2 regions of the Mesorhizobium sp. BAC0120 genome follow, and region 2 is predicted to be linked to the other one. Evidence: predicted binding sites of a transcription regulator. Region 2 holds the regulator's gene; the other holds the start of a gene.
The links. The regulator PhoB, encoded in region 2, activates phosphate uptake and scavenging genes when phosphate is short. The targets are predictions, from matches to a motif close to TGTCATNNANCTGTCAT.

Region 1 (5,972 bases), on a different contig from region 2:
CAATGCGATCGGCGGCCTGTTCGGAGCCGATCAGGCTCAGGCGACGGAAGCTCCCCAGCAAGGGGAAGATGAGTCGGACACGGGCTTCGACGGAGGTGGGTTCGAGGACATGGAACTCTGATAGAAAGGCGGCCAGGCAACGAGCTACTTGCTTCGCTTCCCGGCAGCCGAGGCTCACCCGAAGAGATCTACTCCCCGGACATAAGACTGCTGCGATCTTTCACGGCGCGAGCGGGACGGGTCCGGATCGACCAGAATGCCTGACGATCAGCCCCCAAGTACCGTCGTCCACGCGCCGTCGGCCCAAGATCCGGCGCGTGGACGAAGATTCTCCGAGATACTGATTGAGATCGCCTCGGATCCGGGACGCGAACGCGTTTCGGTCGGGGATTTGCTGAGGGCGATGGGAGATCGCGCCTTCGGCGCTTTGATGTTGGTCTTCGCTCTCCCCAATGTCTTGCCTACGCCACCCGGCACGTCGGCGATCCTCGGCCTGCCGCTGGTGTTCCTCGCTGCACAGTTGATGCTCGGTCAGAAGCCATGGCTGCCGGAGGTTGTCGCCCGCCGCTCGATCTCGAGAACGGATTTTGCAGCGCTGACGGAGCGGGCCACGCCATGGCTCGCGCGAGCTGAGCGATTGCTGAAGCCGCGTCTTTATTCCTGCGTGCGGGCACCCGCCGAATACCTGATCGGCGGCATCTGCCTCGTTCTTGCTGTCATCCTCGTCCTGCCGATCCCACTCGGGAATATTCCACCGGCATTCGCTGTCTGCCTGTTCTCGTTCGCGATAATCGAAAGGGACGGCCTTTGGGCAATTGCCGGATGGGTTATAGCCATTGCTTCGCTCGTCATCGTCGGCGGTGTGATGTTCGCCCTCGCCAAGGGCGCAATCTTTGTCTTCACCAATGTGTTCAACTGAGGAGGGCGGCGGCTGATCGTCGCCGGCTAACCGGTAATGCTCTTTGAATGGATGGCCGATCCCGCTGCCTGGGCGGGCCTGGCGACGCTGATCATCTTGGAAATCGTGCTCGGCATCGACAATCTGGTCTTCATCGCGATCCTGGCTGACAAGCTGCCTCCGCATCAACGGGACAAAGCGCGCCTGATCGGCTTGTCACTCGCCCTGGTGATGCGCCTGGCCCTTCTCGCCTCCATTGCATGGATCGTCACCCTGACGCGGCCTCTGTTCACCGTTGCTGGTTTCGACTTTTCGGGTCGCGATCTGATCCTGATCTTCGGTGGCGTGTTCCTGCTCTTCAAGGGCACGATGGAACTGCACGAGCGGCTCGAAGGCTCAATCGGCCAGAAGGAGAAAAGGGTCCGGCCCGCCGTTTTCTGGCAGGTTATCGTCCAGATCGTCGTGCTCGATGCCATCTTCTCGCTGGATAGCGTCATCACCGCTGTCGGAATGGTCCAGCACGTCTCGCTGATGATGATCGCGGTGATCGTCGCGGTCGGTGTGATGATGCTCTCGTCGAAGCCCTTGATGGCTTTCGTCTCGAAGCACCCAACCGTCGTCGTCCTGTGCCTCGGTTTCCTGATGATGATCGGCTTTTCGCTGGTGGTGGAGGGTTTCGGCTTCCATATCCCGAAGGGGTATCTCTATGCGGCAATCGGCTTCTCTGTCTTGATCGAAGCCTTCAACCAGCTCGCCCGCCGAAACAAGGAAAGAGTGCTGACAACTGGAAACCTGCGCGACCGGACTGCTGACGCGGTCCTGCGACTTCTCGGCGGCAAGCATGGCAAGCTGGGTCTGGGCGAGGCAGCAGAGGCGATTGCAGAGAGGGCAAAGGAGCACGCTCTCTTCGCTCCGGAAGAAAAGGAGATGATCCAAGGCGTACTCACGCTTGCCGAACGCTCCGTCGTCTCCATCATGACGCCGCGCACGGAGATCGATTGGCTGGATGTGGACGATGCTCCGGAAGAGCTTCGGCGGAAGATCCTCGCCCTCGGCCATTCGCGCTTCATGCTTGCGCGGGGAAACCTGGATGACTTCATCGGAGTGGCGCTAGGGAAGGATCTGCTGCGCGACCTCCTGGAGGAGGGAAAGATCAATCTCGAACGATCGTTGCGTCAGCCGTTGATTGTGTATGAGAGCGTCGACGTGCTGCATCTGATGGAACAACTCAGAAAATCGCCGCTGCAAATGGCCGTGATCGTTGACGAATACGGCTCGCTGGAGGGCATCGTCACCCCAATCGATTTCCTCGAGGCAATCGCAGGCGACTTCCCCGACGAAGGTGATGATCAGCTTCTCGCCGAACGCGCGGAGGATGGCTCCTGGCTGGTCGACGGATGGATCGACATCCGCAAGGCCTCCAGCCTTCTCGACGTCGACCTCGTTGATGTCGCCGACCGCTATTCCACGCTTGCAGGCTTCATTCTCTGGAAGCTCGGCCACCTGCCGCAGGCCGGAGAGAAGGTCGCAACCGACGAACTGGTTCTGGAGGTTGTGTCCATCAAGGGACGCAATATCGAACGCGTCCGCGTCAGGAAAATCGATCCGGCAGCTGCGGAAGCAAATCGATCAAATGCTGCATGACAGATTTGGCAAATGGCGGAGACCCCGCCATCTGCCCACTTTGGGTGTGCATGACGCTACTGGTTCTTGCCACGAAAATTGGTGATCGCAGCCGACACGAGCTCCTGCGCGACCGCAACATCCTCGAAGCCATTTAGGACCACTTCCTTGCGGCCGGCCGGGAGTTGCTTGTAGACGCGGAAGAATGACTCCAGTCGCGCGCGTTCAATTTGGGGAAGATTATTGATGGACTTCACCGCATCATAGGTCGGATCGATGTCGGATGCCGGCACTGCTACGATCCTGTCGTCGGTCTCGCCGCCGTCGATCATCTTCAGAACGCCGATGGCCCGCACTTTGATCAAGGCGCCGGGAACGATCGGCTCGCGCGTATAGACCAGCACGTCGAGCGGATCGCCATCCCCGCCCAGAGAGCTCGGGATGGAGCCGTAGTTTGCCGGATAGATCACCGGCATGGATTGATAGCGGTCGACGATGATGTGGCCGTTCTCGGCATCGATTTCGTACTTGGTGAAGCTGCCGGCAGGTATCTCGATCACCGCGAAGAAATCACTGCCTTCCTTGGGCTGCGGATATTCGAACGGGTTCACGAAATCGGCAAATGCCGAACAGGCGGTTGTGAAGACGCTTGCCGCAACGATGCCGGCCAGTAGGAATTTACGCATTGAAGCCCCTTGTCGTGTCTGATCGGAGTATCTGATTTTCCTTGCATTTCAGGCCCTAGCTGGCTTTTGCAACGACAAGATAACAGAACGAAGGGATTAACCCGGAAAAGCCATATGAGGTCGAGCTCCCACCGCACCGACTCCGCATTGGGATTTGAGGTGATCGATGGGCTTGACCTGGAGCTCGTGAACCCGTTTGAAACGGGTGCTTGAGCCGCCCTTTCTGCGGGATGACGCCCTAACGAGATCACAGCCGAACCAGCATGCCCCTTCGCCTCGTCTTCATGGGAACGCCGGAATTTTCCGTGCCGACGCTGCGCGCCGTTGCCGGTGCCGGCCACGAGATCGCGGCGGTCTATACGCAGCCGCCGCGGCCGGCCGGCCGCCGTGGGCTGGAGCTCACACCTTCGCCGGTTCAGCAGGAAGCGGAGCGGCTGCGCCTGGAGGTCCGCACACCCGTCTCGCTGAAAGGCGCGGCCGAGCAGGAGGCGTTTCGTGCTTTGGGCGCCGATGCGGCCGTCGTCGTGGCCTACGGCCTGCTGCTGCCGGTCGCCATTCTCGAGGGGACGCGGCTTGGCGCCTTCAATGGCCACGCTTCGCTCTTGCCGCGCTGGCGCGGCGCTGCCCCGATCCAACGTGCGATCATGTCCGGCGATAAGGAGACCGGCATGATGATCATGAAAATGGAGGCGGGACTGGACACCGGGCCGGTTGCGCTCATCAAGCGTATTGCGATCGACCGTTCCATGACGGGCGGCGAGCTGCATGACCGCCTGAAAGAGATCGGCGCTCCGCTGATGGTCGAGGCACTGGCAAGGCTCGAAGCGGGAAGCTTGACCCTGACGCCGCAGGCCTCCGATGGGACGACCTACGCCAGGAAAATCGACAAGGCCGAGACGCGTATTGACTGGAAGCGGCCGGCGCGCGAGGTGCACGACCATATCCGGGCCCTCTCACCCGCTCCCGGCGCATGGTGCGAGGTGCTGATCGCCGGCAAGCCCGAGCGGCTCAAGGTTCTCCGTTCGGCAGAGATCGAAGGATCCGGCGAGCCGGGCATCCTGATTGACGATGAGTTGACTGTCGCCTGCCGCGAAAAAGCCGTGCGGCTCATGGAGGTGCAGCGGGCAGGAGGCAGACCGACGACTTCCGCGGAGTTTCTGCGCGGGGTCAAACTGCAAAAAGGAATGAGTGTCTTATGAGTATGATGTCAATCCGGGCGGCAACCCCGAGGGATCGCGACGCGATCCGCCTGGTCGAGGAGCACGCCTTCGGCCAGCCGGTGGAAGCAGGCCTCGTCGACGCGCTTGTCGCGAGCGGCGATGTCTTGGCAGAGCTCGTTGCCGAGGATGACGGCGCCGTTGTCGGTCACATCCTCTTTTCGCGGCTATTCGTCGAGCAGGACGGCGACAGGTTCCCGGCTGTCGCGCTGGCACCGCTCGCGGTGGAGCCGTCCTTCCACGGTACTGGCATCGGCGGGGCGCTGGTCCGCGAGGCACATATCCGGCTGAAGGATGCCGGCGAGAAGCTCTCGGTCGTGCTTGGCGACCCGGCCTATTACGGCCGTTTCGGCTACGATCGCAGTCGCGCCGCCCTCTTTGAAAGCGACTACCAGGGTGAGGCGCTGCAGGCGTTGGCCTGGGGCGACGCCCCGGAGAGCGGACGGCTGGTCTACGCGCCGGCCTTCGGCGGGTTCTAAGCAGTTTCGCAAGAAGTCGCCCGGTTTGCGATAAGAACCTGCGACAAGCTCAAAGCAGGTTCCGCAAATTGGCCGACGTGGCCGACGGTTTTGCGATGAGAACCTGCGGGAAACAGAGGGCCTATGCCGCGCTACCGCCTCGACATCGAATATGACGGCAGCCCCTATGCCGGCTGGCAGCGCCAGGCGGGCCATCATTCGGTGCAAGCGGCGTTGGAGCAGGCGATCGAGAAGTTCTCGCGCGAGGTGGTGACGATCCGCGGCGCCGGCCGGACGGACGCCGGCGTCCACGCTGCCGGCCAGGTCGCACATGTGGACCTCGAAAGGGATTGGCCGGCGGACACGGTTCGCGATGCCATGAACGCGCACCTGCAGATGGCAGGCGAAGCAGTGAGCGTGCTTGCTGCCTCGTTGGTTCCGGATGATTTCGACGCGCGCTTCTCGGCAATCGCGCGGCATTATCTCTACCGCATCGTCAATCGCCGCGCCCCGCTCGCGCTGCAGGCGAGAAAAGCCTGGTGGGTGCCGAAGAGGCTCGACGCGCAAGCGATGCACGCAGCAGCGCAGTTCCTCGTCGGCAAGCACGACTTCACGACATTCCGCTCCATCCAGTGCCAGGCCAAGAGCCCTGTGAAGACGCTTGACCGCCTCGATGTGACAAGGGACGGCGATGCCATCGAGATCCGCGCTTCCGCCCGGTCCTTCCTCCACAATCAGGTTCGCTCGATGGTCGGCTCCCTGAAACGAGTGGGCGAAGGGGGATGGACCGAAGCCGATCTCCGGGGCGCGCTGGAAGCATGCGACCGTGCGGCTTGCGGCCCGGTCGCGCCGCCCGACGGACTCTACCTCATGAAGGTTGACTATCTCGGCGCGCTTAACCGGCCGGCGGATTGATCGAGCCCAGCCCAAGCAGGAGCTGAAGCGCGTAGAGCACCACCAGCGAGACGGCGAACATCGCGCCGAATACTGCCGTTGCGGTGCCCGCGCCCTTGCGTAGCGCGCTGTTGGTCAGCCGCCAGGTGAGAACCAGCGAGACGATGAACAGGCAGATCGAGATCGCCGAGGCCAG
Region 2 (5,972 bases):
GCGGCCGCCACCGCCGAAGCGCTCAAGTTCTTCGCCTGGTCTTACGCCAAGGGCGACGAGATGGCCGCGCAACTCGACTACGTCCCGATGCCGGATGCGGTCGTCAAGAGCGTCGAAGAGATGTGGGCCAAGGACGTCGTAGACGCCAACGGCAAGCCGGTTTACTCGGCCATGTAATCTCCTTAGCGTGGAGGGCGCGAGCTAGGCGCCCTCCACCTGTTCTTCAGCAAGGGGGCTACATGACCATCGCATCCGAAGCCATGCCAGCACCATCGGTCGCAGCCCGGGCCAGAGAGGCCACCGTCCAGCGCTTCGCTACCACTGATGCGTTTTTTCGAACCCTTACGCGCGCTGCCGCCATCCTCGTTCTCCTGATTTTGGGCGGCGTTGCAATCTCGCTGGTCATAGGTTCCTGGCCGGCACTGTCCACCTTCGGCGCGGCCTTCCTGGTTACTGAAAGCTGGAACCCGGTGACCGAAAAGTTCGGCGCGCTCGCCCCGATCTATGGCACGGTCGTGACCGCCGCCTTGTCGATCGTCATCGCTGTCCCGATCGGTATCGGCATCGCCGTTTTCCTGACCGAGCTCTGCCCACGATCGCTCCGGCGCCCGATCGCCATCGCGATCGAGCTGCTCGCAGGTATCCCGTCGATCATCTATGGCATTTGGGGCCTGTTCGTCTTCGCGCCCTTCCTGCAGACCACGATACAGCCCTTCATCATCAACCTGTTTCACGGCGTTCCGGGCCTCAACAGCCTTTTCGCCGGCCCGCCTTACGGCATCGGGCTTCTGACCTCGGCGCTGATCCTCACGATCATGATCCTGCCCTTCATCAGTTCGATCACCAAGGACGTGTTCGAGACGGTGCCGCCCGTGCTCAAGGAGTCCGCCTACGGGATCGGCTGCACGACCTGGGAGGTCACACGCCGCGTCGTCATTCCCTACACGCGCATTGGCATTATGGGCGGAGTGATGCTCGCGCTTGGCCGAGCGTTGGGCGAGACCATGGCCGTGACCTTCGTGATCGGCAATGCGCATCGCATCAGCGCCTCGCTCTTTGCACCCGGCACAACCATTTCGGCGACCATCGCCAACGAGTTCACCGAAGCCGATGGCGAGCTCTATACTTCATCCCTGATCGCTCTCGGCCTGATCCTTTTCGTCATCACGTTCCTCATTCTTGCCGCCGCCCGCTTCATGCTGATGCGGATCGAGCGCCGAGCCGGAGCCTGACCATGTCCCCCGCCATCTACAACCGTCGCAAAGCCAAGAATGCAGTCATGATGACGCTGTGCACGCTAGCGGCGGGCATCGGGCTTGCCTGGCTGGCGCTGATCCTAGGCGCTCTGCTCTACAAGGGCTTCTCCGGGCTTTCGCTGGCAGTGTTCACGGAAATGACCCCGCCGCCCGGCGAGGCCGGCGGATTGCTCAACGCGATCGCCGGCAGCGTCGCGATGACGATCATCGCAGTGGTTGTAGGAACCCCGATCGGGATCCTGGCCGGCACCTTCATGGCCGAGTATGGACGTTTCTCGAAGCTGACGGTCGCGGTGCGCTTCATCAACGACATTCTCCTCTCGGCCCCCTCGATCGTTATCGGGCTGTTCATCTACGAGTTGCTTGTGAGGCCGATGGGTCACTTCTCGGCTATCGCCGGCGCTTGCGCACTTGCTTTGCTGGTCATTCCGGTGGTCGTGCGCACCACCGAAGACATGCTTCTGCTGGTGCCTAATGCACTGCGCGAGGCGGGCACGGCAATCGGGGCGCCGCGCTGGATCGTGATCCGCTCCGTCGCCTACCGGGCTGCTCTCTCGGGCATCATCACCGGAATACTTCTTGCGATTGCCCGAATCTCCGGCGAGACGGCGCCGCTACTCTTCACGGCCCTGAACAATCAGTTCTGGAGCGCCAATCTCAACGCTCCAATGGCCAGCCTGCCCGTTACAATCTTCCAGTTCGCGCTGAGCCCCTATGAAGAATGGCAGCAGCTGGCGTGGACCGGCGCACTGATCATCACGATTGCGGTGCTTACGTTGAGCATCACCGCCCGCAGTCTCACAGGACGCAGAGAGGAAAGATGAGCCAGATGTTGTCTCCCGATCAACTTACTCTTTCCCCCGAACAATCCGTCGCCGCCCCGAAGCTCGAGGTGCAAAACCTGGACTTCTTCTATGGCGGGACGAGAGCGCTGAAGAGCATTTCGCTGGCCCTGCCGGCGAAGAGCGTGACCGCGTTCATCGGACCGTCCGGCTGCGGGAAATCGACGCTTCTGCGTGTCTTCAATCGCATCTACGAGCTTTATCCCAATCAGCGTGCCGAAGGGAAAGTGGTCGTCGACGGCAAGAATATCCTCGACCGCTCCCAGGATCTCAATCTGCTGCGGGCAATGATCGGCATGGTTTTCCAGAAGCCGACGCCCTTCCCGATGTCGATCTACGAGAACATCTCATTCGGCGTCAGGCTCTATGAAAAGCTGTCCAAGTCCGAAATGGATGCGCGTGTCGAGCAGGCGCTTCAGCGCGCCGCGCTGTGGAACGAAGTGAAGGACAAGCTGCATGCAAGCGGCCTCAGCCTCTCGGGCGGCCAGCAGCAGCGGCTCTGCATCGCGAGGACGGTCGCGGTAAAGCCCGAAATCATCCTGTTCGACGAGCCCTGCTCGGCGCTGGACCCCATCTCGACCGCGAAGATCGAAGAGCTGATCGACGAGCTGCGCAGCGAATACACGATCGTCATCGTCACTCACAACATGCAGCAGGCAGCGCGTGTGTCGAGCAAGACCGCGTTCATGTATCTCGGCGAGCTGGTGGAGTTCGACCAGACCGAGAAAATATTCACTTCGCCTCGGGAAAAGCGGACGCAGGATTACATCACCGGCCGTTTCGGCTGAGCGATTCGACACCCCGCGGCACGATACGAGGACAGGTCATGGTTGAACATACGGTTGCCTCCTTCGACGAGGATCTCGCACAGATTGACCGGCTGATCCGCGATATGGGCGATCTTTCCGGGTCGATGGTGTCGTCCTCGACAACCGCGCTGCTCCAGTCCGACAGCGCACTGGCACAGCGCGTCATCTCCGACGATGCGATCATGGACGCCAAGCAGCGCGAGCTCGACGAGCGTGCGATCACGCTGATCGCCAGGCGCCAACCGATGGCGCAGGACCTGCGCTCGGTCGTCGGCGCGATCCGCATGGCGGCCGATCTCGAGCGGATCGGCGATCTTGCCAAGAACATCGCCAAGCGCGTCGGCGCGGTCGGCGAGACGGCGACGCCGAAGGCGCTCGCGCAGACGATCGAGAATATGTCCTCGCTGGTGCTGAGCCAGGTCTACGGCGTCGTCAGTGCCTATGTGGGTCGCGATGCGGAGGGACTGAGCACGCTCAGGGCGGACGACGAGAAGGTCGATATCAAATATACAGCCGTCTTCCGCGAGCTCCTCACCTATATGATGGAAGATCCGCGCAATATCAGCGCCTGCACCCATCTGCTCTTTTGCGCGAAGAACCTGGAGCGTATCGGCGATCACGTGACCAATATCGCCGAGAACGCTTATTACGTCATCACCGGCACGCAGCTTCCGCCCTACCGGCCGAAGTCTGACGAGATGTCCGTGGCTGCGCTTACCGAATAACGTATCACTTCGAGGCACACCGGATGATCGCACCCAAGATCATGGTCGTGGAGGACGAGGAGCCGCTCTGCGTCCTCCTCAAATACAACCTCGAGGCTGAAGGCTATCAGGTCGAGATCATCAGCCGCGGCGACGAGGCTGAAATCCGGCTGCAGGAGAATGTGCCCGATCTTCTCGTGCTAGACTGGATGCTGCCGGCCGTATCGGGGATCGAGCTTTGCCGGCGCCTGCGCATGCGTCCCGAGACCGAGCGGCTGCCGATCATCATGCTCACCGCGCGTGGCGAGGAGAGCGACCGGGTGCGCGGCCTCTCTACGGGTGCCGACGACTATCTGGTCAAGCCGTTCTCGACGCCGGAGTTCATCGCCCGCGTGCGGGCGCTCTTGCGGCGCGCCAAGCCGGAAGTGCTTTCCAGCGTGCTCAAGGTCGGCGACATCGTGCTCGACCGCGAGGCGCACCGCGTCTATCGCAAGAAGAGCGAGATCAAGCTCGGGCCGACCGAGTTCCGGCTGCTCGAATTCATGATGCAGCATCCGGGCCGGGTCTTCTCGCGCAGCCAGCTCCTCGACAATGTCTGGGGCGAGACAATCTATATCGACGAGCGCACGGTGGACGTGCATGTCGGCAGGCTGCGTAAGGCGGTGAATAACGGCCGCATGCCCGACGTCATCCGCACGATTCGCGGCGCCGGCTACGCGATACGCGAGAACTGACGGGGAGTGCTCCCCTGATCCTTGCCCCTGTCTTTAGCGCGTTCTGCTATTCGCTTGAGGCAGGCGCTGCCCCTCACCCTCACCCTCTCCCCGTGAAAAACGGGGAGAGGGTAAGGGTGAGGGGCAGCGCCAACTCAAAAACAGAACGCTCTGCTCTAGAACCTCACCTCCAAGCTCGCACGGAACCCGTTCTGCTGGGCCTTTGACGCGAGCTGGCCCTGGTAAGCCAGGCCGAGCGTTGCTTTGGAGGAGAGGTTGAGGTCGAGACCTGCCTGGAGGATGGCGGCGTCCTCGGCGATCGGAGTCCCGGCGATGGTGAAGGGGGCGGAGCCGCTGAAGGCAAGGCTGGCCTCGGGCGTCACATCGCCAAAGGCATGGCGCCAGCCGAGCATGCCGCGCGCAGTGGCCGTCACGGAGCCGAGGCTGAAGTCGGCGGAGGCGCGCAAACCGACTGTCGTGAATGTGTCATCGGTGTTCGAGGACCGGCTGGCGAGAGCCGCGGCACCGCCCGTTTCCGTAAAGCCATCGGTATGCAGACTGACATAGGCCAGGTTGGCAAAGGGCTCCAGCCCGATGCTGCCGGCCTTGATGTCATAGGCGAGCTCGCCGAATGCCTGTGCGGTGCCGGCGTCGTAGTCGGACGATAGCCTGTCGGCAAAGCCGGCGAAGGCGACCGAGCGGACGGTCGAGATGTCGTGCCAGCTATAGGCAACCCCTGCCCTGAAACCCAAGGCGCCGCCCATCACGCCTTCCCATTGCCCGCCACCATAGAGGCCGAAATGCCAATTGGTGCTGTCGCCGGAAGAGGCGCGTTCGTCGACCCCGAAGGTGGTGTGGCTGAAGCCTGTTACCACGCCCAGCCGGATGGTATCGGAGAGTGGGGCATCGATGCCGGTCAGAAAGCCACCGGTCGCCGACGATATCTCGGCCGCATTGCCGTCACCGTCCCGATCGCCCCAGGCACCGAAGGCGGTACCCCAGGCCGCCAGCCGGCCGGCGTCGGCAGGCGCCAGCGCTGCCGCGATGGCCGGGGTGGCGCCGCCCTCTGCGCCATAGGCCAGGACAGGCACGTTGGTGGCCGCCACGGTGCCGAAGGCCGAGCGGATACGGTCGTTGACGGCATCGCGCAGCAGTGCACTGTCCTCGATCAGCGTGCCCTTGACCGAGGCATGTACTTCTCCCGTCAGCTGATCGAAGGAATCGCGGATCATGGCATCGTCTTCGGCGAAGGTGACGATTGCCCCATAAAGCGGATTGGCGGGATCGAACGTATCGAGGCTGCCGGCCGCGGCCTTCTGGTTGCGAGTCAGCGCCTTGTCGGCAAAAGCGACATCGTTGCGGTTCAGCTTCAGGAAGACATTCCTGGCGTCGTAGAGCAGCGTCGGGTCCAGGAAGGCAAACTCGGAGACCACACTGTCGAACCTGCCCGACAGGCCGCCATCGGCTGTGAGAATCGCATAGGTCGAAGAGGGCCTGTAGCTGCCGACCGCACCGATATGTGCGACCGAGCCGCCATGGACGGTGGCTGTGCCGGTGACGTGTACCAGATCGGCTGCAGCGCCGGCGGGATCGACTTCCACCTCGAGACGTGAGCCGGCGGCCAAGGCTAGATCGCCTTTGATGGTGA

Region 1: SAZ10_RS26680 (inorganic diphosphatase) is a predicted target of PhoB. The motif match lies at 3,438-3,454, and genes of this name have one in related genera.

The regions. Positions count from the first base shown of each region.
Region 1 covers NZ_JAWRCU010000016.1:2,984-8,955, forward strand. The annotation lists gene SAZ10_RS26665 (DUF2076 domain-containing protein) at 1-121, shown strand, start outside; gene SAZ10_RS26670 (exopolysaccharide biosynthesis protein) at 257-919, shown strand; gene SAZ10_RS26675 (TerC family protein) at 956-2,542, shown strand; gene SAZ10_RS26680 (inorganic diphosphatase) at 2,599-3,207, opposite strand; gene fmt (methionyl-tRNA formyltransferase) at 3,471-4,406, shown strand; gene SAZ10_RS26690 (N-acetyltransferase) at 4,403-4,903, shown strand; gene truA (tRNA pseudouridine(38-40) synthase TruA) at 5,027-5,797, shown strand; gene SAZ10_RS26700 (transporter) at 5,778-5,972, opposite strand, start outside.
Region 2 covers NZ_JAWRCU010000003.1:579,090-585,061, forward strand. The annotation lists gene pstS (phosphate ABC transporter substrate-binding protein PstS) at 1-177, shown strand, start outside; gene pstC (phosphate ABC transporter permease subunit PstC) at 240-1,232, shown strand; gene pstA (phosphate ABC transporter permease PstA) at 1,235-2,080, shown strand; gene pstB (phosphate ABC transporter ATP-binding protein PstB) at 2,077-2,886, shown strand; gene phoU (phosphate signaling complex protein PhoU) at 2,925-3,632, shown strand; gene phoB (phosphate regulon transcriptional regulator PhoB) at 3,656-4,345, shown strand; gene SAZ10_RS09690 (autotransporter domain-containing protein) at 4,501-5,972, opposite strand, start outside.